3 regions of the Streptomyces sp. NPDC107522 genome follow, and region 2 is predicted to be linked to each of the others. Evidence: riboswitches for the same ligand, from Rfam matches in the RefSeq annotation. Region 2 holds a riboswitch; each other region holds the start of a gene.
The links. A riboswitch is a leader RNA that binds a small molecule or an ion and turns the genes downstream of it on or off. The one in region 2 is predicted to bind cobalamin.

Region 1 (7,837 bases), on a different contig from region 2:
AACCGCCGGAGGCAACCGTCACGCCCGCTGCCCGTACCCCCGCAACCGCTCGCCCACCTCCGCCACCTGCCCCTCCGACAGCAGCGTCGGCGTGAGCCCCGGTACCGATGACGCCGTGAGCCACAGGCGGCACATCCACTCCAGCTGGGCCGTGCGGTCGTAGGCCTGGTCCAGGGTCGTGCCGTAGGCGATCGTGCCGTGGTTCCGGAGGAGGCAGGCGGTGCGGTCGGTGAGGGCCCGGAGCATGTTCTCGGCCAACTCCTGGGTGCCGTACGTCGCATACGGGGCAACCCGGACCGGTCCACCGAGCGCGGCGGCCATGTAGTGGATCAGCGGGAGCTCGGGGACCAGGGTCGAGACGGCCGTCGCGTGGACGGCGTGGGTGTGGACGACGGCGCCGGCGTCCGTGGCGCGGTAGACGGCGAGGTGCATCGGCAGCTCGCTCGTCGGCACCAGCGCGCCCAGCACCTGCCGGCCGTCGATGTCGACCCCCGTCACGTCCTGCGGCGTCAGGCGGTCGTACGGCACTCCCGACGGCGTGACCAGCACCGTGTCCCCGACCCGCACCGAGACGTTCCCGGACGTGCCGACGACCAGCCCGTCGGCGACGGTCCGGCGCGCCGTCGCCACAAGGGCCTCCCAGGCATCCGCCTCCTCGGGGCGCACGCGCCTGCCCCACGGCTCGCCCACTTCCTGCGCGCGCTCGCGCGCATCCCTCCCACCCCGAACACCCCGCTGGTCCCGTCGCTCCTCAGCCATGTCCTCAGCCATGCGGCGATCCTGCCAGGCCCCATCGCGACGCGGCCTCAAGTCGCCCAGGAGGCGGGGCACTTTAGGCCGGAAGACCGGCGTCCGGAAGGGTGCATATACGGATACATCACTCTCTTCCCGTGCTTGGCCGGAGATCGACAGGCATTCAATGACCTTCCAGTAATCTCTGGGGGATTTGTCGTGCACGTCGCCATTCCGGGGGGAAATATGGCTCGTGATCGCAAACCGTCCCGTCACCGCTCCCGCCTCATAGCGGCGTCCGTGGCAGCGCTCGCCTTCGGGGGGACCGCGCTCGCCGAGATTCCGGCGGCGGCAGCAGGCAAGCCCAAGGGCCACGACGTCTCTTCCCACCAGAAGAACGTCAACTGGCAGAGCTCGAAGGCGAAGGGCGCCACGTTCGTCTACGTCAAGGCGACCGAGTCGCACACCTACCGCAACCCCTACTTCAACCAGCAGTACAACGGTTCCCGCAACGCGGGCCTCATCCGCGGCGCCTACCACTTCGCATTGCCGGACAAGTCGTCGGGCAGGTCGCAGGCGCAGCACTTCGTGCGCAACGGCGGCGGCTGGACGCCGGACGGCTGGACGCTGCCGCCCGCGCTCGACATCGAGTACAACCCGTACAGCAAGCACAAGTGCTACGGACTGAGCAAGGCCAAGATGGTCAACTGGATCCAGTCCTTCAGCAACGAGGTGAAGCGTCTCACCGGCCGTCGTCCGGTGATCTACACCACCACGCACTGGTGGAACACCTGCACCGGCGCCAGCCGCGCCTTCGCCTCGAATCACGCCCTGTGGACAGCCCGCTACAACTCCTCGAGCGCGGGGGCACTGCCGGCCGGATGGCAGTTCTGGACCTTCTGGCAGTACGACAACGGCGGCGGGAGCCTGCCGGGTGACCAGAATCTCTTCAACGGGTCCATGAGCCAGCTGAGGAAGTTCGCCCGCGGCTACTAGCCGTGCGGCGCCCGGGCCGCGCGCTGTCCGACGGAACCGGAGCCTCCGCTCATAGGAGAAACCCTCCCTGCCGGACACCGTGCGGCCTGCCCCAGTTCACCTTCCGTTCACTCAGGTTACCTACGTTCGACAGGCCAACGACCTCGAACGATTGCCTGGGTAAATGGAAAACTTCTCGCTGATCCTCGCGATTGTGGTGGTAACCGCACTCGCGTTCGATTTCACGAACGGTTTCCACGACACCGCCAACGCGATGGCCACGACCATCTCGACCGGTGCGCTCAAGCCCAAGGTCGCGGTGGCCATGTCCGCCGTGCTGAACCTTGTAGGCGCCTTCCTCTCCGTGGAGGTCGCCAACACGATCTCCAAGGGTCTCGTCGACGAGACCGGCATCCGTCCCGAGGTCATCTTCGCCGCCTTGGTCGGCGCGATCCTCTGGAACCTCCTGACCTGGCTGGTCGGACTTCCGTCCAGCTCCTCGCACGCCCTCATGGGCGGTCTGATCGGCGCCACCATCGCCTCGGCGGGCATGGGCGCGGTCCACGGTGACGTACTGGTCACCAAGGTCCTCATCCCGGCGATCGCGGCCCCGCTGGTCGCGGGCATCGCCGCCATGCTGGCCACCCGCCTGACGTACTCCCTGGGCAAGAAGGCCGACGGCAACGCGTCCAAGAAGGGCTACCGCGCCGGCCAGATAGCCTCCGCCGGCCTGGTCTCCCTCGCCCACGGCACCAACGACGCGCAGAAGACGATGGGCATCATCACCCTCGCCCTGGTCGCCGGCGGCACCCTCGCCCCCGACTCCGACCCTCCCACCTGGGTCATCCTCTCCGCGGGTCTGGCCATCGCGCTCGGCACCTACCTCGGCGGCTGGCGCATCATCCGCACCATGGGCAAGGGCCTGACCGACCTCCAGCCGCAGCAGGGCTTCGCCGCCCAGACCAGCGCCGCGACGGTCATCCTGGCCTCCTCCCACCTCGGCTTCTCCCTCTCCACCACGCACTCCGTCTCCGGCTCGGTGATGGGTGCGGGCCTCGGCCGCAAGGGCGGCGTCGTCCGCTGGTCGACCGCCACCCGCATGTTCGTCGCCTGGGGCCTCACGCTCCCGGCCGCCGCGCTGGTCGGCGCGCTCGCGGAGTACGTGACGGGCTTCGGCAACTGGGGCACGGCCCTCGTGGCGGTCTTCCTGGTCGCCTCCAGCGCCGCGATCTGGAAGCTCTCCCGCCGTGAGGTCGTCGACCACACGAACGTCAACGAGACCGACGAGCCGGCCGGCGTGGTGACCACAGCCATCGCCGCCGTGACCCCGCCCCCGACAGGCACGGCGACCGAGGACCTCACGGCCACGATCCCGGCCCCGGCGACCGAACCGGCGGCCTCGCCGGCCACCACGGTCTGAGCCCCGCCCACCCGGTAACGAAGGAAACAGCAGTATGAAGATCGACTGGGCGGCCCTCGGTTCCGTCTTCGGCGTCAGCCTCGTGGTCACGGTGGCCCTCGTGGGCCTGTTCACCCTCGGCATCGCGGGCCTGTCCCGCCAGGAGAAGGCCTCGGCCCAGGGCGGCTCGGCCGCCTTCGCGGTCACCGGCGCGTACGCGTGCTTCGCTGCGTGTGCGGCGGCTGTGGGATACGGGATCTATCTGATCGTGGCCTGACATACGGATTGCGCCGGGCGGGTGCGGGGACGACGTTCCCCGCACCCGCCCGGTCGTCATTTCCGGGACAGTAGCGCGACCTTGCTGTCGTACAGAGGGGCGCCGAACTCGATACAGCCGGCGAGTCGTGGCCGGACTCCCACCGGACGCCACGGCGGCTGTCCATGGTGAAGAAGGCGGCCAGTTCGTCAGCCTCCGCGCCATCCGATTCCTTCAGACGGACAGGCTCCGCCGTCAGTTCCTCACCCCGTCGCTCCACGATCAGCCGACCGAACAAGTACTCGGCGCCGTGCTCGGCGCCGGCGGGAAAGACCCACCGCCGCGCCGAGCCCTGCCAAGAGGCGGGCTGCTCCCGGTCCACCCGATTCGTCAATTCCCATACAGTTTCGACGAGTTCCTTACATCTCGTAGCACCTCGTACGACTTATTGGAGGCGCCCGATACCCTCGCCGCAACGGACTTCGCGGAAGGCCACCCGTCACAGGGAATTCGACCCGAGTCGGTTTCCTGGGCCCCGGCGGGGTGCTGGCCGGTGCCACTCATGTGGGCTTCTGCACACTCTCCCCTCGCAGGTCAACAGCAAGTTGACGCCCCTTCCAACCCCGTGGTGGACTGCCGGAGCCATGTACGGCGGTAGGAGAGGAAGCCGGTGTGAATCCGGCGCGGTCCCGCCACTGTCACCGGGGTAGATAGCCCCGGGAGCCAGGAACTCTCACCGCCGGTCTCGTCGAACCAGGGCGTGGACACCCTGAGTGAGGACATAACGCGATGCTCGCCTGCCGATCGAGATGCAGTGTCGGACCCACGTCTGAACCGACGGTCGGCTGACCCCGATGCGTGCCGATCGCGTCTTCGCGTACGGCGCCGCCGCCGGACTTCTCGGTGATCTGCTGCTCGGCGACCCGCGCCGGGGGCATCCGGTCGCCGCGTTCGGGCGGGCCGCCGGGGCCGTGGAGAAGGTGTTGTGGCGGGATCACCGCGGACGGGGCGTGCTGCACACCGCCGTGTGCGCGGGCGGTGCGGTGGCGCTCGGCGCCGTCGCGCAGCGCGTCGTACGGCCGTCGCGTGCCGCCTCCGTCGCGCTGACCGCCGCCGCCACCTGGGCCGTTGTCGGCGGGACCTCGCTCGCGCGTGAGGCGCGGGTCATCGGGCGTGCCCTCGATGCGGGGGACGTCGAGGGGGCCCGGGAGCGGCTGCCGCATCTGTGCGGGCGGGATCCGCAGGCGCTGGACGCGGACGGGATCGCCCGGGCCGTCGTCGAGTCCGTTGCGGAGAACACCTCCGATGCGGTGGTGGGGGCGCTCGTGTGGGGAGCCGTCGGTGGGGTGCCGGGGCTGCTCGGGTTCCGGGCCGTGAACACGCTGGACGCCATGGTGGGGCACAAGTCGGCCCGGTATCGGCGGTACGGGTGGGCCTCGGCCCGGCTCGACGACGTGGCGGGCTGGCCCGGCGCGCGGCTGACCGCCGTGCTGGCCGCTGTTGGGAGTGGTGACGCCCGCGGGGCCGTACGGGCGTGGCGGGCCGATGCCGCGAAGCACCCGAGCCCCAACGCCGGGCCCGTCGAGGCCTCGTTCGCGGGGGCCCTCGGGGTGCGCCTGGGCGGGACGCTGTCGTACGGCGGGCGGGTCGAGCACCGGCCCGTGCTCAACGGCGCCGCCGGGCGCCCCGTTCGGGTCACGGACATCGAGCGTGCCGTACGGCTGTCGCAGCGCGTGAGCTGGCTCGCGCTGGGCGTGTGCGCCGGCGCGCGGCTCCTGAAACGAGGCCGCACCAAGAGAGGACGTACGTCATGACGGGTGGTGGGCTTCTCGTCGCCGGTACCACCTCCGACGCCGGGAAGAGTGTCGTCACCGCCGGGATCTGCCGGTGGCTGGTGCGGCAGGGCGTCAAGGTAGCGCCCTTCAAGGCGCAGAACATGTCCCTCAATTCGTTCGTCACGCGCGAGGGCGCCGAGATCGGGCGGGCTCAGGCCATGCAGGCGCAGGCCTGTCGCGTCGAGCCGACCGCGCTGATGAATCCCGTGCTGCTCAAGCCCGGTGGCGAGCAGAGCAGCCAAGTCGTGCTGCTGGGCAAGCCGGTGGGTGAGCTGAGCGCACGCGGATACCACGGCGGGCGGCAGCAGGCGCTGCTGGGGACCGTGCTGGACTGTCTCGCCGAGTTGCGGGGCACGTATGACGCGGTGATCTGTGAGGGGGCGGGGAGTCCCGCCGAGATCAACCTCAGGCGGACCGACATCGTGAACATGGGGATCGCCCGGAACGCCGGGCTGCCCGTGCTCGTGGTCGGGGACATCGACCGCGGCGGGGTCTTCGCCTCGTTCTTCGGGACCGTCGCGCTCCTCAGCCCCAAGGACCAGGCGCTCGTCGCCGGGTTCCTCGTGAACAAGTTCCGGGGGGATGTCAGCCTCCTGGAGCCCGGCCTGGACATGCTGCACGGGCTCACCGGGCGGCGGACGTACGGTGTCCTGCCCTTCCGGCACGGGCTCGGCATCGACGAGGAGGACGGCCTGCGGGTCTCCCTGCGGGGGACGGTACGGGAGTCCAACGTCGCTCCGCCGGTCGGGGAGGACGTGCTGCGCGTCGCCGTCTGTGCGATTCCCCTGATGTCCAACTTCACCGACGTCGACGCCCTGGCCGCCGAGCCGGGTGTCGTCGTGCGGTTCGTGGACCGACCGGAGGAGCTCGCCGACGCCGACCTGGTGGTCATCCCCGGCACCCGCGGAACCGTCCGCGCCCTGGAGTGGCTGCGCGAGCGGGGGCTCGCCGAGGCCCTCGTGCGCCGGGTCGCCGAGCAGCGGCCCGTCCTCGGCATCTGCGGCGGCTTCCAGATCCTCGGCGAGCACATCGAGGACGACGTCGAGAGCCGGCGCGGGCATGTCGACGGGCTCGGGGTCCTGCCCGTCCGGGTGCGGTTCGCCCGCGAGAAGACCCTCACCCGGCCGAGCGGGGAAGCTCTCGGCGAGCACGTCGACGGGTACGAGATCCATCACGGGGTTGCCGAGATATCGGGTGGCGACCCCTTCCTGGACGGCTGCCGGGTCGGCCAGACCTGGGGCACGCACTGGCACGGCTCGCTCGAGTCGGACGGTTTCCGGCGGGCCTTCCTGCGGGAGGTGGCGGCCGCCGCGGGCCGCCGCTTCGTGCCGGCCGCCGACACGTCGTTCGCCGCGCTGCGCGAGGAGCAGCTCGACCGGCTCGGCGACCTGATCGAACAGCACGCGGACACGGACGCGCTCTGGCGGCTCATCGAGTCGGGCGCGCCGCAAGGACTGCCTTTCATTCCACCGGGAGCGCCCGCATGAGCACTGTGTTGTTGTTGTCGACCGCCGACACGGACCTGCTGGCGGCCCGGGCCGCCTCCGGTGCCGACTACCGGATCGGCAACCCGACGCGCGTGGACGTCGACGGCGAGCTGGCCGCGCTGCTCGACGGCGCGGACATCGCCGTCGTACGGCTGCTGGGCGGCAAGCGGGCCTGGGAGGACGGGCTCGCCAAGCTGAAGGCGTCCGGTGTCCCGACCGTGCTGCTGGGCGGCGAGGCCGTCCCCGACGCCGAGTTGATGGCCGAGTCGTCCGTCCCGGCCGGTGTCGTGGCCGAGGCGCTGAAGTACCTTGTCGAGGGCGGGCCCGCCAACCTCACCGAACTCGCGCGGTTCCTCTCGGACACCGTGCTGCTGACGGGCGAGGGCTTCGTCGAGCCGCAGAAGATGCCGGAATACGGCGTCCACGGCGAGCGCCCCTTCGTCGAGGGCCGTCCGACCGTCGGCGTGCTCTTCTACCGGGCCCATGAGCTGAGTGGCAACACCGCCTTCGTGGACACCCTGTGCGACGCCGTCGAGGCGCACGGCGCCAACGCCCTTCCCGTGTACTGCGGTTCGCTGCGCGGCGCGGACGACGGACTGTACGAGATCCTCGGCAAGGCCGACGCCCTCGTCGCCACCGTCCTCGCGGCGGGCGGCACGCACGCCTCGCAGGCATCGGCGGGCGGCGACGAGGAGGCCTGGGACATCGGCGCGCTCGCCGACCTGAACGTCCCGGTGCTGCAAGGGCTCTGCCTCACCTCGTCCCGGGCCGCCTGGGACGAGTCGGACGCCGCCCTCTCCCCCATGGACGCGGCGATGCAGGTCGCGATCCCCGAGTTCGACGGGCGTCTCATCACGGTCCCGTTCTCCTTCAAGGAGCAGGGCCCGGACGACGTGCCGGTGTACGTGGCCGACCCGGAGCGGGCCGCGCGGGTCGCCGGGATCGCCGTACGGCACGCGCAGTTGAAGCACAAGCCCAACGCGGACAAGAAGCTCGCGCTCGTCTTCACCGCCTACCCGACCAAGCACTCGCGGGTCGGCAACGCGGTCGGCCTGGACACGCCCGCGTCGGCGGTACGGGTGCTCGACGCGCTCCGGGACGCCGGGTACGGGCTCACCGAGTACCCCGACAACGGCGACGAGCTGATCCACCG
Region 2 (7,837 bases):
CCACGGTCTGTACGGCGGTCGCCCCGCCCATCGCCTGGCCGGGCTCGCCCCCGCCGTCGCGGTCACCGTCCTTGCCCGCCGTCGACTCCGCGCTCCGCTCATGGCTGCTCACGCTGTCCGGGAGCTCCCACAGGCACAGCGCCTGGAGCAGGATGATCTGCGAATACCAGCACCGGGACTGCTGCAGCACCGTCTCGGCCTGGCGGATCAGGTCGGCGCGCCCGCCCGGGTAGGCGTGCGGGTGCCGTTTGCGCCGGTTGGCCGCGTACTTGAAGCCCTGGGCCAGTGCGGCTTCGAGGGCGAGCGGCAGGTCGGGGACGCCGCCGGCGGCGTTCGGGTCGAGGTGGCGCAGCCACTTGGTGAGGCGTTCCCGGGCCTCGTCACGGTGGGCCTCGTCGACCGAGCCCAGCAGCATGGGGATCAGCCAGGCACGCATCACGAACTCCCGGAACAGATCGACCCGTTTCTGCCGGTAGTCCCGGTTGAGTTCCCGCCGCTTTCGCTGCAACCGGGCGATGCGCTCGGACCTGGCCCGGGAGGGGGCGGCGGCCCGTGCCACGCCCATGCGCTCGGCCCATTGCTCGTACTCCTGCCGCTTCCAGGCCTTCAACTCGCCGAGCCGGTCGTTGTACTCCTGCACGGGGTCGGAGTTGAGCCCGACCCGCGCACGGATCAGGGCGAACGCCGGGTTGCCGCCCGTGCCGAACTCCTGGGCGGCGGCCAGGCGTATGGAGTAGGAGGGCTCCTGTACGCCGATCTCGAAGAGCTGCTCGTAGAGCGGGGTGGTGTCGATCCGGTCGGAGACGCTCCGCAGTGCGGCTCCGAGTTGCTTGAGCAGCCTCAGTTTCGCGTCGTCGAGGGTGCGCTGGTCTCCCTTGAACCCGGCCCAGCTCTCGCGCGCCCTCTCCACGATGCCGCTGAGCAGTCTCGGATCGTCCTCCACGCTCTCGATCTCCATGGCGGCCGCGTACAGATCCAGAGCCTTCGGGTCGTCCGTGCGGCGGTCCGCGGCCCTGCAGAGCCGGTGGGCCAAGGTGTGTCCCCGCACGGGTGACTGGCGGACCAGCTCCTCGATCTCCCTCTTCATCTCGACGCGGACACCGCCCCGTCGGGCCTTGAGTTTCGCCGCCCGCCTGCGGGACAACAGCACCAGGGCGATGAGCAGTTCGCGACTGGGGCCGGGCGGCTGCAGCGCCTGCTCGACGAGGTCTCCGGCGCCCCGCTCGCCCAGCTGGTTCAGGATGCGGTAGCCGAAGTAGGCCTGGATGATGCTGTGCGGGAAGCGGACCTTGCGCTCGAACCCCTCCACCAGAGCGAGCTTGTCCGCGTTGCTCGCGAAGCGGGCGAGGACGGCACGGCACTGGTCCATGTTGCCCTCGCGCAGCCGCCTTCTCTCCTCCTCGCCGAGCCGCTCGCAGAGCACGTCCCAGATCTGTTGCCGGTGCCACTCGGAGAGGACGTTCCCGCGCCTGCCGTACCGGTCGAAGCCGCGCCGGCTGGTCCACATGTGCTCGGCCCTGGCCTGCGCGCGCCGCGCCGGACCCGGGTGGACGTCCGTGTTCAGCAGCTCCCCGAAGCCGACTTCCAGCTTGTCCTGGATCAGCCCCACGCAGGCCAGGGCCGAGACAGCTTCGAGGGTGTCACGGCGCTCCTGCGGGGTCAGTGTGACGTCCTGGCGCAGCCGGCCCTGGCACAGCGCCTCGTCCCACGTCTCAAGCAGCCACAGCCGCAGCGTGCCGCGGTCCCGGCTGCGGGTGTTCATGTGCTGCGGGTCGTTGTCCGGCCGGTCGTGCTCCAGGGCTCCGTGGCGGTGCAGTTCCCGGGCGATCTGCAGATAGACGGGTGACTCGGTCACCTCCGCCGTCTCGACGATCCAGTCCACGCGGCGCTCGTCCGTCTCCGGGACGTGCGCCTGGACGAAGCGCAGGGCCTCCTCCTCGCTGAGCGGTTCCAGCTCCACGATCGCCGCGGAGGTGCTCTCCAGCGGGCTGTGCGGCCGCGAGGCGATGACGAGGGGCAGCTTCTCCTCGTGGGCCCGCTCGATGGCCTGCCGGATGATGTTGTCCCGGTTCTGCTGGAGGCCGTCGCCGAGGAGGGCCTCCTCCAGTCCGTCGGCGATGACGACCGGCTTGTCGTCGGCGAGCAGTTGCTGCCAGACCCGCTCGGTCTTGCCGCGCGCGAGGATGCCGCGCGGTGCCTCGTCGGCGAAGCGCTGTCTGGCCATGCGTTCGAAGTCCAGGTCGGTTCCGTCGGTCGCGTCCCGCAGCCGGATCGGCACGGGCACGGCGTTCTGCCGGGCCAGCAGCTCGGTGAGCCGTACCAGGACGGCTGTCTTGCCGACGCCGACGCCGCCGACCAGCAGATAGGGCCGGCGGTTGTCACGCTCCCGCAGCCGTTCGGCGATGACCTGGGCGACCTCCTCGCGGCCGACGATCTCGGCGGTGTCCGGTCCGGCGGTGGGCACCAGCCGACGGGGATCGACCCGGGCCTTGGCGAGGTAGCGCCGCTTGGTCCACCGGTACCACCAGAACAGGAAGAGCGCGGCGGCGACCGAAGCGGTGAGTACCGGCCCGATGAACCGCACGAGGGCGTCGACCCCCGGTTCGTCCTGCAGTTTTTCGATGGTCGTCGGACCGTCGGCGATCAGCATGTGCACACCCGCCCCGACCCAACCGAGCACCACGAGCGCGCCGAGTACCCACCCCGCCCTGGCCACGTTGGTGTACGAGATCCACCTGCGCCATTTCTTGGGACGCGTCGTGCCGCGGCGGGCCTCCAGACGGATCGTCAGCGAGTGCCAGTGGCCCACGAACCCGCGCCTGGCCCAGCTGCCCGCCCTCCTCGGAGCCAGCGTCGCCATCGGCGCGTTGCGCGGCCGCTCCTTGCCGGGCGGGCGGCGGACGACTCTCGTCATCATGCGTCTCCTTCCGAGAAGGGCTCTCGAAACGGAGGGACCGCGGGCGCCGACGCCTACCTCCATGGAAGCACTCCCAGCCCGCCCTGCAACCCGGTCGAAAAACCCCGGGCCCGCGGCCGTCCCCGTCCGGCAGACTCGGGCCCATGGACATCGTGATCCGGCAGGTGGAACCCGGAGAGTACGAGGCCCTCGGTGAGATCACCGCGCAGGCCTACCTCCAGGACGGGCTGCTCGACTTCGGGCACAGCGACGAGTACCTCGGCGAACTGAGGGACGTGGCCAAGCGGACGGCCGCCGCCGAGGTGCTGGTCGCCGTGGAGAACGGCCGCGTCGTCGGCGGCGTCACCTTCGTGCCGTCCGGCGGCCCCATGGCCGACATAGCCGGCCCCGGCGAGGCGGAGATCCGCATGCTGGCGGTCTCACGGGAGGCACGCGGCCGGGGCGTCGGCGAGGCCCTCGTGCGGGCCTGTATCGACCGCGCACGGGCCACGGACGGCTGCCTACGGATCGTCCTGTCGACCCAGCGCACCATGCACGGCGCCCACCGCATCTACGAACGTCTGGGCTTCGCTCGCACACCCGACCGGGACTGGAACCCGATCCCGCACCTCGACGACATCACTCTCCTCACCTATGAGTTGACGCTCTGAAACCACCGCGACACAACATCTGGGGGTGGCGTGGCGGGTGAGCACAAGATGTATGCTCATGCTCGCTGTCGCCGCAGGGGAATCCGGTGCGAATCCGGAACTGTCCCGCAACGGTGTACTTGTGCATGTCTTTTCCCGGAATCGTCGTGCGCAGGAGTCAGTCCGAGGACCTGCCGACAGTGCACCCGGCCATCCGGTCGGCGTGCCCTGACGTCCGGGCCTCGTGGAATGGGCCGGTGGACGCGACGCCGTGTGCGCTCGTGTGCTGCCCCCTGCCCTCGTGCGAGGCCCCCGTGCCGAGCGAGGGAGAGCCCCCACGTGACCATCGCGCCAGCAGACCCGGCCTCAGCAGTGCCGTCCGCGGCAATGGCGGCGACCGACGGTCCCGGTGCCGCGCTGCTGCGGATCCTGACCGAGCTGACCGCCGACCTCCCCGACGCCGACCCCGGCCGGGTCGCCGCCGCCGCGCTGCGCGGCCGGTCCGCCCGGGCCGACGAGGCCGAGTTGCGCGAGCTGGCCACGGAGGCGGCCGCCGGTCTCATCTCCGAGGACCCCGCTTACTCCCGGCTGGCCGCCCGGCTGCTGACCATCTCCATCGCCGCCGAGGCCGCCTCGCAGGGCGTGACGTCCTTCACCGAGTCCGTCGCGGTCGGGCACCGGGAGGGCCTCATCGCCGACCGGACCGCCGAGTTCGTGCGCCTGCACGCCGCCCGCCTGGACGCCCTCGTCGACCCGGCCGCCGACGACCGCTTCGGCTACTTCGGCCTGCGCACCCTGCACAGCCGCTACCTGCTCCGGCACCCCCTCACCCGCAAGGTCATCGAGACGCCCCAGCACTTCATGCTGCGTGTCGCCGCAGGCCTCGCCGAGGACGACACCGTCCGCGCCCTGGACGAAGTCGCCGCGCTCTACGGGCTCATGAGCCGCCTCGACTACCTGCCCTCCTCCCCCACGCTCTTCAACTCCGGCACCCGGCACCCCCAGATGTCGTCCTGCTACCTCCTCGACTCCCCGCTGGACGAGCTGGATTCCATCTACGACCGCTACCACCAGGTCGCCCGCCTCTCGAAGCACGCCGGCGGCATCGGGCTGTCGTACTCCCGCATCCGCAGCCGGGGTTCGCTGATCCGCGGCACCAACGGGCACTCCAACGGCATCGTCCCGTTCCTGAAGACGCTCGACGCCTCCGTCGCCGCCGTGAACCAGGGCGGCCGGCGCAAGGGTGCCGCCGCCGTCTACCTCGAGACCTGGCACTCCGACATCGAGGAGTTCCTGGAGCTGCGGGACAACACCGGTGAGGACGCCCGCCGTACGCACAACCTGAACCTCGCGCACTGGATCCCGGACGAGTTCATGCGCCGGGTCAACGCCGACGAGCAGTGGAGCCTCTTCTCACCGGCCGATGTGCCCGAGCTGGTCGACCTGTGGGGCGAGGAGTTCGACGCGGCGTACCGGAAGGCGGAGGCGGCGGGGCTCGCGAAGAAGACCATCCCCGCCCGTGACCTGTACGGCCGCATGATGCGCACCCTCGCGCAGACCGGCAACGGCTGGATGACCTTCAAGGACGCCGCCAACCGCACCGCCAACCAGACGGCCCTGCCCGGCCATGTCGTCCACTCCTCGAACCTCTGCACCGAGATCCTGGAGGTCACCGACGACGGGGAGACGGCGGTCTGCAACCTGGGGTCGGTCAACCTCGGCGCCTTCGTGGACGGGAACGACATCGACTGGGAGCGGCTGGACGCCACCGTCCGCACCGCCGTCACCTTCCTCGACCGTGTCGTCGACATCAACTTCTACCCGACCGAGCAGGCGGGCCGGTCCAACGCCAAGTGGCGCCCGGTGGGCCTCGGCGCGATGGGCCTGCAGGACGTCTTCTTCAAGCTGCGTCTGCCCTTCGACTCCCCCGAGGCCAAGGCGCTCTCCACCCGCATCGCCGAGCGCATCATGCTCGCCGCGTACGAGGCGTCCGCCGACCTGGCCGAGCGCAGCGGCCCGCTGCCGGCCTGGGAGAAGACGCGTACGGCCAAGGGTGTCCTGCACCCCGACCACTACGACGCCGAGCTGAGCTGGCCGGAGCGCTGGGCGGCCCTGCGCAAGCGGATCGCGACAGTCGGCATGCGCAACAGCCTCCTCCTCGCCATCGCGCCGACCGCCACCATCGCCTCCATCGCCGGCGTCTACGAGTGCATCGAGCCGCAGGTCTCCAACCTGTTCAAGCGCGAGACGCTCTCCGGCGAGTTCCTCCAGGTCAACTCCTACCTGGTGAAGGACCTGAAGGAGCTGGGCGTGTGGGACGCCCGCACCCGTGAGGCCCTGCGCGACTCCAACGGCTCGGTGCAGGACTTCGCCTGGATCCCGGCGGACGTGCGGGCCCTGTACCGCACGGCGTGGGAGATCCCGCAGCGCGGCCTGATCGACATGGCGGCGGCGAGGACCCCGTTCCTCGACCAGTCCCAGTCCCTGAACCTCTTCATGGAGACGCCGACCATCGGCAAGCTCTCCTCGATGTACGCGTACGCCTGGAAGCAGGGCCTGAAGACGACGTACTACCTGCGCTCGCGCCCGGCGACCCGCATCGCCCGCGCGGCACAAGCCCAAGCTCAGCCCGAGAAGACCATCCCCGTCCAGCAGGTCGCCGAGCCCGACGCCGTCGCCTGCTCCCTGGAAAACCCCGAGTCCTGCGAGGCCTGCCAGTAATGTCCAACCAGAACCTGCTCGACCCCGGCTTCGAGCTGACTCTCCGCCCGATGCGCTACCCCGACTTCTACGAGCGCTACCGGGACGCCATCAAGAACACCTGGACCGTCGAGGAGGTCGACCTCCACTCGGACGTCGCCGACCTCGCCAAGCTCAGCCCCGCCGAGCAGCACCTCATCGGCCGCCTGGTCGCCTTCTTCGCGACGGGCGACTCGATCGTGGCGAACAACCTGGTGCTGACGCTGTACAAGCACATCAACTCCCCGGAAGCGCGCCTGTACTTGTCGCGCCAGCTCTTCGAGGAGGCCGTGCACGTCCAGTTCTACTTGACCCTCCTCGACACCTACCTCCCCGACCCGGAGGACCGCGCGGCGGCCTTCGCGGCCGTGGAGAACATCCCCTCCATCCGCGAGAAGGCCGAGTTCTGCTTCAAGTGGATGGACTCGGTGGAGAAGCTCGACCGGCTGGAGTCCAAGGCGGACCGCCGCCGCTTCCTGCTCAACCTGATCTGCTTCGCCGCGTGCATCGAGGGCCTGTTCTTCTACGGCGCCTTCGCGTACGTCTACTGGTTCCGCAGCCGGGGCCTGCTGCACGGTCTGGCCACCGGCACCAACTGGGTGTTCCGCGACGAGACGATGCACATGTCCTTCGCGTTCGAGGTGGTCGACACCGTCCGCAAGGAGGAGCCGGAGCTCTTCGACGACCAACTCCAGCAGCAGGTCACCGACATGCTGAGGGAGGCCGTCGAGGCCGAGCTGCAGTTCGCGCGCGACCTGTGCGGTGACGGCCTCCCGGGCATGAACACCGACTCGATGCGGCAGTACCTGGAGTGTGTCGCCGACCAGCGCCTGACGCGCCTCGGCTTCGCTCCGGTGTACGGCTCCGAGAACCCCTTCTCCTTCATGGAGCTGCAGGGCGTTCAGGAACTCACCAACTTCTTCGAGCGGCGCCCGTCGGCGTACCAGGTCGCCGTGGAGGGCACGGTCGACCTGGACGAGGACTTCTAGCCCGCGGCTACTTCAACGCCACCGCGTCCCCGGCCGACACGACCCGCGCGGTCGTCGTCGTGCCGGGGAAGTACCAGCGCCAGCTGCCCGCCGAGGTGACGGTGACCTTGGTGCTGAGCTTGCCGTGGGTGCCCGTCGTCACGGTCTTCACCGTGCTGTAGTGGGCGCCCCCGGCGGGCCGGAACTGCAGCTTGACCGGCTGCCCGGTGTACCCGTGGTACTCCAGGTTCTCCCAATTGGCCCGCGTCAGCTTGCCGTTGACGGTGAGCGAGGCACCCTTGGCGACGGGCTCGGGGGTCGCGTCGGTGGTGAGCTTCGAGGCACGCTTGACCTTGTAGAGGGCGATACGGTCGGAGATCCAGTAGTCGCCGTCGTTCGCCTTGACGGTCGCGTTGACCTGCCACTCGCCGGCGACCCTGTTGGAGTCGATGTCGTCGCTGTGAGGGATCCAGGCGGGGTCGATGGTCATCGTGCCCGTGCAGACGGACGTGGTCGCGCTCTTCTTCACACAGGACGAGTCACCGTCCCAGGTCGCGAAGCCGTACGCGTTGGACGTGTTGAAC
Region 3 (7,837 bases), on a different contig from region 2:
TCCCCGCTCCGCGCCGCCCGCCGCCCCCGCTCCCTGCTCGGCTTCTCCCCCGCCGCGCCCGACCGCGAGATCGTCCCCGGCGAGCTCCTCGACCTCCCCGGCCGCCGCCTGCGCGCCATCTGGACCCCGGGCCACACCCCCGGCCACGTCTGCCTGCACCTGGAGGAGGAGCACCCGGCCCGACTCCCGGGCCACGGCCGCCTGTTCTCCGGCGACCACCTGCTCCCCGAGATCACCCCGCACATCGGCCTGTACGAGGACCCCGACGACACGACCGTCACCGACCCCCTCGGCGACTATCTCGACTCCCTCGAACGCGTCGGCCGCCTCGAACCCGCCGAGATCCTCCCGGCCCACCAGCACGCGTTCACCGACGCGCCCGCCCGCGTACGGCAGTTGCTGACCCACCACGAGGAACGCCTCACCGGACTGCTGGCGTTGCTGTCCGAGCCCCTCACCCCCTGGCAGCTGGCCGAACGCATGGAATGGAACCGGACCTGGGACCAGATCCCCTACGGCTCACGGAACATCGCGATCGCCGAGGCCGAGTCGCATCTGCGGCAGCTGGTGAAGCTGGGGCGGGCGGAGGCGGTGGCGGGGAGTGAGCCGGTGACATACGTGGCGGTGTAATTCGATCGTGCCGCTGCGCTCCCGGCTGGTACCAACGGCCTCATGGACCCCATGGAGCAACTCCTCGCCGAACGTGCCTGCGAGCGCCTGATCCTCGACTTCGTCCACCGCCTCGACCTCGGCGAACCGGCCTCCGTCGCCGACCTGTTCACCGAGGACGGCCGGTGGGAGTGGCCTCCTCCGGGAGACGGTCGGCGTTCCGAGGGACGGAAGGCACTGCGGACGTACTTCGGCGCACGGCCGGCGGACAAACTCTCGCGGCGGATCATGTCCAACATCCGCGTCACGGTGACCTCCCCGGACACGGCCGAGGCCACGTCGTACTTCACGACGTACCGCGTCGAAGGCTGGACGGGCGGCATGGTGCCGGCCGGCCCGCCGGTCCAGGTCGGCCTCCCCCACTCTCGACTTCGCTCGAGCGGGGGGACCCCCATCGAGGACACCTTCCGTCGCATCGCCGGTCAGTGGCTGCTGGCCTCCCGCACCCTGCACCTGCCGTTCGGCGGCCCCATGCCGAGGGTCGACAGCTGAGCTATTCCGCGGACCGGTGCCCGCCTCCACTCGCGTCCACTAGCGCATGAACGTACGGATCAACTCCCCGGCGTCACCGAGGAGTTCGACCTCACGCCGAGTCATCGTCGGATTCTCCGCGCGGCGCCGCAGCGCCTGCGCCAGGCCGGCCTCGGTGAGGTCGCACGGGTCGGCGAGCAAGGCGGCCAGGAGGGGTCGGGCAGGTTCGGCGAAGGGTCCGTCGTCCACGGCGACCTGGGCGAGGATCACCGCGGAGGAGCCCCAGTCCAGGGCGGGGTCGCCGTCCCGTGCGTTGTCCCAGTCGATCACGTAGGGGCCGTCGGGCGTGAGGATGACGTTGTCGGGATGCAGGTCCAGGTGCAGCACCGAGCCCTGAGACCGGTGTGCGGGGACGCGGTGCAGTTGCCGCAGCAGGCGGGCGAGGATGCCGCCCGCCTCGTCCGCGCCCATCTCCCCCTCGGCCAGCGCCCGCAGCATCGTCGGCCCCGACAGCCGCTGCATCACCAGATCGGTCCGCGAGGAGTCGGCGAGCCGCACCCGCGGCGCCGGATAGCCGTGTTCGCGCACGTGCGCCATCACCGCGCCCTCGGCCGGCCCATCCCCGTACCCGTCCCGGAAGCGGCGCACCACCCACGCCTCGTCGAGTTCGTACACGTCCGCGGTACGCCCCGACCCGAGCAGTCTCCCCACGGTCCCCTCAGCCATGGCCCGAACCTACCCGCCCGCCCAGGCGGCCCTCAGGGGTTCGGTTACGGCCGGGTAGAGTGTCGGCGTCGTCATCACACCCGTACGGGGGGAAGCCGGTGCAAATCCGGCGCTGACCCGCAACCGTGAGCCACCCAGTGGCAAGCCGGATCGCCCCGCACGGGTCTTGTGACCGGCTCACGTGCACCGGCAACCGGCCGGCGCACGGCACCGTCGAGGTACGGAGCCGAGCCGCCCGGGGTCTCCCCTGTGCTGCCCGGTTCCCCTAGGGAAGGGCACCCGCCGATCATGTACGTCCGCCGCAGCGCCGCGGCCCTGGCCGCCGTCACCGTGATCGGCACGGCCACTGCCACGCCCGCAGTCGCCGCCGACTCGTCCCCGTCCGCGTCACCGTCCGTCGCGCTCCCCGCCGGGCTGTACGGCACGACCGACCCGACGTACGACGGTGTCTGGCGCCAGTCCCTCGCGCTGCTCGCCCAGGACACGGTGGGCGTGAAGCCGGCGGCGAAGGCCGTGGACTGGCTCACCGGGCAGCAGTGCGCCAGCGGGGCATTCGCCGCGTTCCGCGCCGACACCTCGAAGGCCTGCGACGCGAAGACCATGGTCGACACCAACAACACGGCCGCCGCCGTCCAGGCCCTCGCCGCGCTCGGCGGACACGACGCCGTGACCGGCAAGGCGGTGGCCTGGCTGAAGTCCGTGCAGAACAAGGACGGAGGGTGGGGGTACGCGGCGGGCGGCGCGAGTGACGCGAACTCGACCTCCGTGGTGATCGGTGCGCTCGCGGCCGTCGGTGAGAAGCCGGGCGACGTACGCAAGGGGGGCAAGTCGCCGTACGACGCCCTGGTGTCCCTCGCCCTCCCCTGCGGTGAGGACGGTGGCGGCGCCTTCGCCTACCAGCCGGACAAGAAGGGCAAGTTGTCGGCCAACGCGGATGCGACGGCGGCGGCCGTCGTCGGCGCGTTGGGCCAGGGCATGCTGACGGCGAAGGCGGGCGACAAGGCGGAGGCCGCCTGCGCCGACGGCTCCCGCCTCACCCCGGAGCAGGCAGCGGCCAACGGCGCCGCGTACCTCGGCAAGGAACTCGCCAAGGACGGCCACCTCACGTCCGCCCTCGCCGGCGCCGAGGACCAGCCCGACTACGGCAACACCGCGGACGCGGTCGTCGCACTCGCCGTACAGGGTGGTGAGGCGGCGGCCCAGAAGCCCCTGGAGTGGTTGGAGAAGAACGCCGCGTCCTGGGCGAAGCAGAGCGGCCCGGCAGCCTACGCCCAGCTGATCCTCGCCGCCGACGCGGCGGGCGCCGACCCCCGGGACTTCGCCGGCACGGACCTGGTCGAGCAGCTCAACGCGACGGGCCCGGCACCCCACAAGGCGGCGGACAAGGCCGCGGACGAGAAGGAGGAGGACGAGGACAGCCCCTTCGGCGTGTGGTGGTACGTCGGCATCTTCCTGGTCGTGGGCATCGGCATCGGCTTCCTGCTGAGCGGCCGCAACAAGGGCGGACGGCAGTGATACGCCGCGCGCTCGCCCCGCTCCTGGCCGCGCTGGTCCTCCTGACCGGCGCGGCCCAGGCCGCCCAGGCGACCGGCTACCGCTACTGGTCCTTCTGGGACCGCGACGGCGACACCTGGACCTACGCCACCCAGGGCCCCTCCACCGCCCGCCCCTCCGACGGCGACGTCCAGGGCTTCCGCTTCGCGGTGAGCGAGGACTCCAAGGACGCGGCCCGCCCGAGGGGCGCGGCGGTGTTCGAGGTGATCTGCGCGAGGACTCCGCCCCAGGACGGCAAGAAGCGGGTTGCTCTCGTCATCGACTTCGGTACGCCGGCTGACGCCCCGTCGGGCGAGACGCCACCGGCTCGACGTACGGCATGCGCGCGGGTGACCGCCGACGCGACAACCGCGGAAGCGCTCGCCTCCGTGGCCAGGCCGCTGCGGTACGACACGAACGCCCTGTTGTGCGCGATCGCGGGGTACCCGGAGAAGGGGTGCGGGGAGCAGGTGTCGGGGGCGAAGAAACCGACGGCCACCGAGAAGACGGACGAGTCGGACGGCGGCCCGTCGCTGGGCCTGGTCGCGGGGATCGCCGTAGTGGCCGTGTTGGGAACGGCAGCGCTGTGGCAGGCACGACGGCGGCGAGCGTGACGGCAGGCGGAGCCACCCAGCCTGCGGGCAGTCGTGCCGCTGGGGCGGCGCCCGTCCCTAAGAGGGGCGGCACCCGGCCGGCGCAGGCAAGCGTCCCAACCCCCCGCCCACAGCTGCACCCCGGTGCCTGGTGGCTCTGGTCCCTGTCCCTCGGCACCGCCGCAACCCGCACCACCAACCCCCTCCTCCTCACCCTCCTCATAGCAACCTCCGCCTACGTAGTAGCCACCTGCCGCCCCGACACCCCCACAGCCCGCTCCTACACCGCCTTCGTCAAACTCGCCCTCGCCGTCCTCCTCATCCGCCTCCTCTTCGCCACCGCCCTCGGCTCCCCCCTCCCCGGCACCCACGTGATCGTCACCCTCCCCGAACTCCCGCTTCCCCACTGGGCCCAGGGCATCCGCCTGGGCGGCAAGGTCACCGCCGAGACCCTCCTCAGCGCCCTCTACGACGGTCTGAGACTCGCCACCCTCCTCATCTGCGTAGGCGCGGCGAACTCCCTCGCCGGCCCGACCCGCCTCCTCAAGTCCCTCCCCGGCGCCCTCTACGAAATGGGCGTGGCGGTGGTGGTCGCCCTCACCTACGCTCCCCACCTGATCGCCGACGTCCAGCGTCTGCGCGCCGCCCGCCGCCTGCGCGGCCGCCCCCACACCGGCATCCGCGGCCTGCTGCACGTCGGGCTCCCGGTCCTGGAGGGCGCGTTGGAACGCTCCGTCGCGCTCGCCGCCGCGATGGACGCCCGCGGCTACGGCCGTACCGCCGACGTCCCGCCCCGCGTCCGCCGTACGACCACCGCGCTCACCCTCGGCGGCCTGCTGGGCGTCTGCGCGGGGACGTACGGCCTCCTCACCGCCGAAGGCGGCACGTACGGCGTCCCGGCCCTCCTCATCGGAGTCGCCGCCGCCCTGGCAGGGCTCCGCCTCGGCGGTCGCCGCACCCTGCGCACCCGTTACCGCCCGGACCGCTGGGACGCCCGCGCCTGGCTGGTCGCCGGTTCCGGCGCGGCGGTCGCCGCCCTGCTGACCCTCGCCGCGACCCGCGACCCGGCGGCCCTGCACCCCGGCGTGATCCCCCTCGAGGTCCCCACCCTCCCCCTGTGGCCCGCGGCGGCCGTCCTACTCGGCCTGCTCCCGGCCTTCGTCAGCCCCGCACCCCGCAGTCCCGCCGCCCCCAAGGAGCCGTCGTGATCCGCTTCGAGAACATGTCGGTGACCTACGACGGCGCCCCCGAACCCACCGTCCAGTGCGTCGACTTCGAGGTCCCGGAAGGCGAACTGGTCCTCCTCGTCGGCCCGTCCGGCGTCGGCAAGTCCACCGTCCTCGGCGCGGTGAGCGGACTCGTCCCGCACTTCACCGGAGGCACCCTGCGCGGCCGCGTCACGGTGGCCGGCCGGGACACGCGCACCCACAAGCCCCGCGAACTCGCGGACGTGGTGGGCACGGTGGGCCAGGACCCCCTCTCCCACTTCGTGACCGACACCGTCGAGGACGAACTGGCCTACGGCATGGAGTCACTGGGCCTCGTCCCCGACGTCATGCGCCGCCGGGTCGAGGAGACCCTGGACCTCCTCGGCCTCACCGACCTCCGCAACCGCCCCATCGCCACCCTCTCCGGCGGCCAGCAGCAGCGCGTGGCGATCGGCTCCGTCCTCACCCCGCACCCCAGCGTCCTGGTCCTCGACGAACCGACGTCAGCCCTGGACCCGGCCGCCGCCGAAGAGGTCCTGGCGGTCCTCCAACGCCTGGTCCACGACCTGGGCACCACCATCCTGATGGCCGAACACCGCCTGGAACGAGTCATCCAGTACGCCGACCAGGTCGCCCTGCTCCCGTCCCCGGGCGCGGCCCCGATCCTCGGCACCCCGGCGGAGGTGATGGCCGTGTCCCCGGTGTATCCCCCGGTCGTAGACCTCGGCCGCCTGGCAGGCTGGTCCCCCCTGCCTCTGACGGTCCGGGACGCGCGGCGGTGTGCAGCGGACCTGCGGGAACAGCTCAAGGAGCGGGAGGGCCTCGCCCTCAAGGGGCGCGGGGAACTGCGCGATCAACCACAACGAACCCTCAGCCGCCAACGATCAACACCCCCCGCGCTATTGGGCGAAACACCCACCCACCGCCGATGGTTCCGACGCAGGCGCACCCCCACCGCCCCAACAACCACACATGCAGCCCAAGTACGAGCCCTCGCCATAACCCGCGACCACATCCGCGCCCTCCACCGCATCGACCTCACCGTCACCCTCGGAGAGATCGTCGCCGTCATGGGCCGCAACGGCGCCGGAAAATCCACCCTCCTCAACACCCTGGTCGGCCTCATCAAACCCTCCGCCGGCTCGGTCACCCTCGGCGGAGCCGTCGGCCTCGTCCCCCAGGAACCCCGCGACCTCCTGTACGCGGACACGGTCGCCGCCGAGTGCACAACCGCCGACGCCGACGCCGACGCAGCACCCGGCACCTGCCGCGCCCTCGTCTCCGCGCTCCTCCCGGACGTCCCCGACGACACCCACCCCCGCGACCTCTCCGAGGGCCAGCGTCTGACGCTCGCGCTGGCCATCGTCCTGACCGCCCGCCCTCCTCTCCTCCTCCTCGACGAACCGACCCGCGGCCTGGACTACGCGGCGAAGGCCCGCCTCGTCACATTGCTGCGCGACCTCGCCGCGCAGGGGCACGCCATCGTGCTGGCGACGCATGACGTGGAGCTGACCGCGGAACTCGCCCACCGGGTCGTGCTCCTCGCCGACGGTGAGGTGATAGCGGACGGCCCAGCGGCGGACGTGGTGGTCGCCTCGCCCTCCTTCGCCCCGCAGGTGGCCAAGATCCTGGCCCCGCAGAAGTGGCTCACGGTCGCCGAGGTGAGGAAGGCCCTGGCATGACCGACCGCTCCACTCCCCGTGCTCCCCAGGCCCGAGCCGTCCGTCTGGGACCCCGCTCCGTCGCCGCCCTCCTCCTGGTCAGCGCGGTCGGCGTCGCCGCGCTCGGCTGGCCCTTCCTCGCCCCGCCCGAGGCGCAGGTGAGCGCCCATGCGCAGGACGCCCCGTGGCTGTTCACGTGCCTGCTGCTCCTGCTGGTCGCCGTCGTCGCCGCGACGATCTCCGAGTCCGGGCTCGGCCCGAAGGCGGTGGCGATGCTGGGCGTGCTGGCGGCGACCGGCGCCGCCCTGCGCCCGCTCGGCGCCGGGACGGCCGGCATCGAGCCGATGTTCTTCCTGATGGTGCTCAGCGGCCGGGTTCTCGGCCCGGGCTTCGGGTTCGTCCTCGGCGCGGTGACGATGTTCGCCTCCGCCCTGCTCACGGGCGGCGTGGGGCCGTGGATGCCGTTCCAGATGCTGTCGATGGGCTGGTTCACGATGGGCGCCGGGCTGCTGCCGGGCCCGGACCGTCTGCGGGGGCGCGGTGAGCTGGTCCTGCTGGCCGGCTACGGCTTCTTCGCCGCGTTCGCCTACGGCACGGTGATGAACATGCAGGGCTGGCCGTACCTCCTCGCGGACGGCTCGAACATCGCTCCCGACCCCGAGGCCGGGCCCCTGGCCAACCTCGCCCGCTTCGTCGCGTACTGCCTGGCGACGTCGCTCGGCTGGGACCTCGGCCGGGCTGTCGTCACCGTGATCCTCACCTTCACGCTCGGCCCGGCGATCCTCAAGGCGCTGCGCCGGGCCACGCGCCGTGCCGCCTTCGAGAGCCCGGTCACATTCGACGCTCCCGCAGGGTGAAGCGGCGCACGCGGGCCGTTACGCACCCGGTGAACCACCCCACATGACCCACATCACCTACGAATCACTTTAGTTGGACAATTCGGATGCCATGGACACGGCAATTCGACGTCTGACCT

Region 1: linked by a shared signal. The riboswitch ahead of ACZ7L6_RS38095 (cobalamin biosynthesis protein) and the one ahead of ACZ7L6_RS11045 (ribonucleoside-diphosphate reductase subunit alpha) in region 2 are both predicted to bind cobalamin.
Region 3: linked by a shared signal. The riboswitch ahead of ACZ7L6_RS19210 (prenyltransferase/squalene oxidase repeat-containing protein) and the one ahead of ACZ7L6_RS11045 (ribonucleoside-diphosphate reductase subunit alpha) in region 2 are both predicted to bind cobalamin.

What each region holds. Positions count from the first base shown of each region.
Region 1 is NZ_JBVKAU010000020.1:87,495-95,331, reverse strand. It holds gene ACZ7L6_RS38115 (class II aldolase/adducin family protein) at 19-759, opposite strand; gene ACZ7L6_RS38110 (lysozyme) at 979-1,728, shown strand; gene ACZ7L6_RS38105 (inorganic phosphate transporter) at 1,892-3,127, shown strand; gene ACZ7L6_RS38100 (hypothetical protein) at 3,162-3,383, shown strand; cobalamin riboswitch at 3,975-4,114, shown strand; gene ACZ7L6_RS38095 (cobalamin biosynthesis protein) at 4,217-5,176, shown strand; gene ACZ7L6_RS38090 (cobyric acid synthase) at 5,173-6,684, shown strand; gene cobN (cobaltochelatase subunit CobN) at 6,681-7,837, shown strand, end outside.
Region 2 is NZ_JBVKAU010000003.1:219,638-227,474, forward strand. It holds gene ACZ7L6_RS11035 (NACHT domain-containing protein) at 1-2,917, opposite strand, end outside; gene ACZ7L6_RS11040 (GNAT family N-acetyltransferase) at 3,061-3,567, shown strand; cobalamin riboswitch at 3,585-3,759, shown strand; gene ACZ7L6_RS11045 (ribonucleoside-diphosphate reductase subunit alpha) at 3,886-6,267, shown strand; gene ACZ7L6_RS11050 (ribonucleotide-diphosphate reductase subunit beta) at 6,267-7,274, shown strand; gene ACZ7L6_RS11055 (hypothetical protein) at 7,282-7,837, opposite strand, start outside.
Region 3 is NZ_JBVKAU010000005.1:446,064-453,900, reverse strand. It holds gene ACZ7L6_RS19225 (MBL fold metallo-hydrolase) at 1-630, shown strand, start outside; gene ACZ7L6_RS19220 (nuclear transport factor 2 family protein) at 673-1,161, shown strand; gene ACZ7L6_RS19215 (phosphotransferase) at 1,201-1,866, opposite strand; cobalamin riboswitch at 1,902-2,043, shown strand; gene ACZ7L6_RS19210 (prenyltransferase/squalene oxidase repeat-containing protein) at 2,155-3,381, shown strand; gene ACZ7L6_RS19205 (SCO2322 family protein) at 3,378-4,013, shown strand; gene ACZ7L6_RS19200 (CbiQ family ECF transporter T component) at 4,127-5,200, shown strand; gene ACZ7L6_RS19195 (ABC transporter ATP-binding protein) at 5,197-6,882, shown strand; gene ACZ7L6_RS19190 (ECF transporter S component) at 6,879-7,718, shown strand.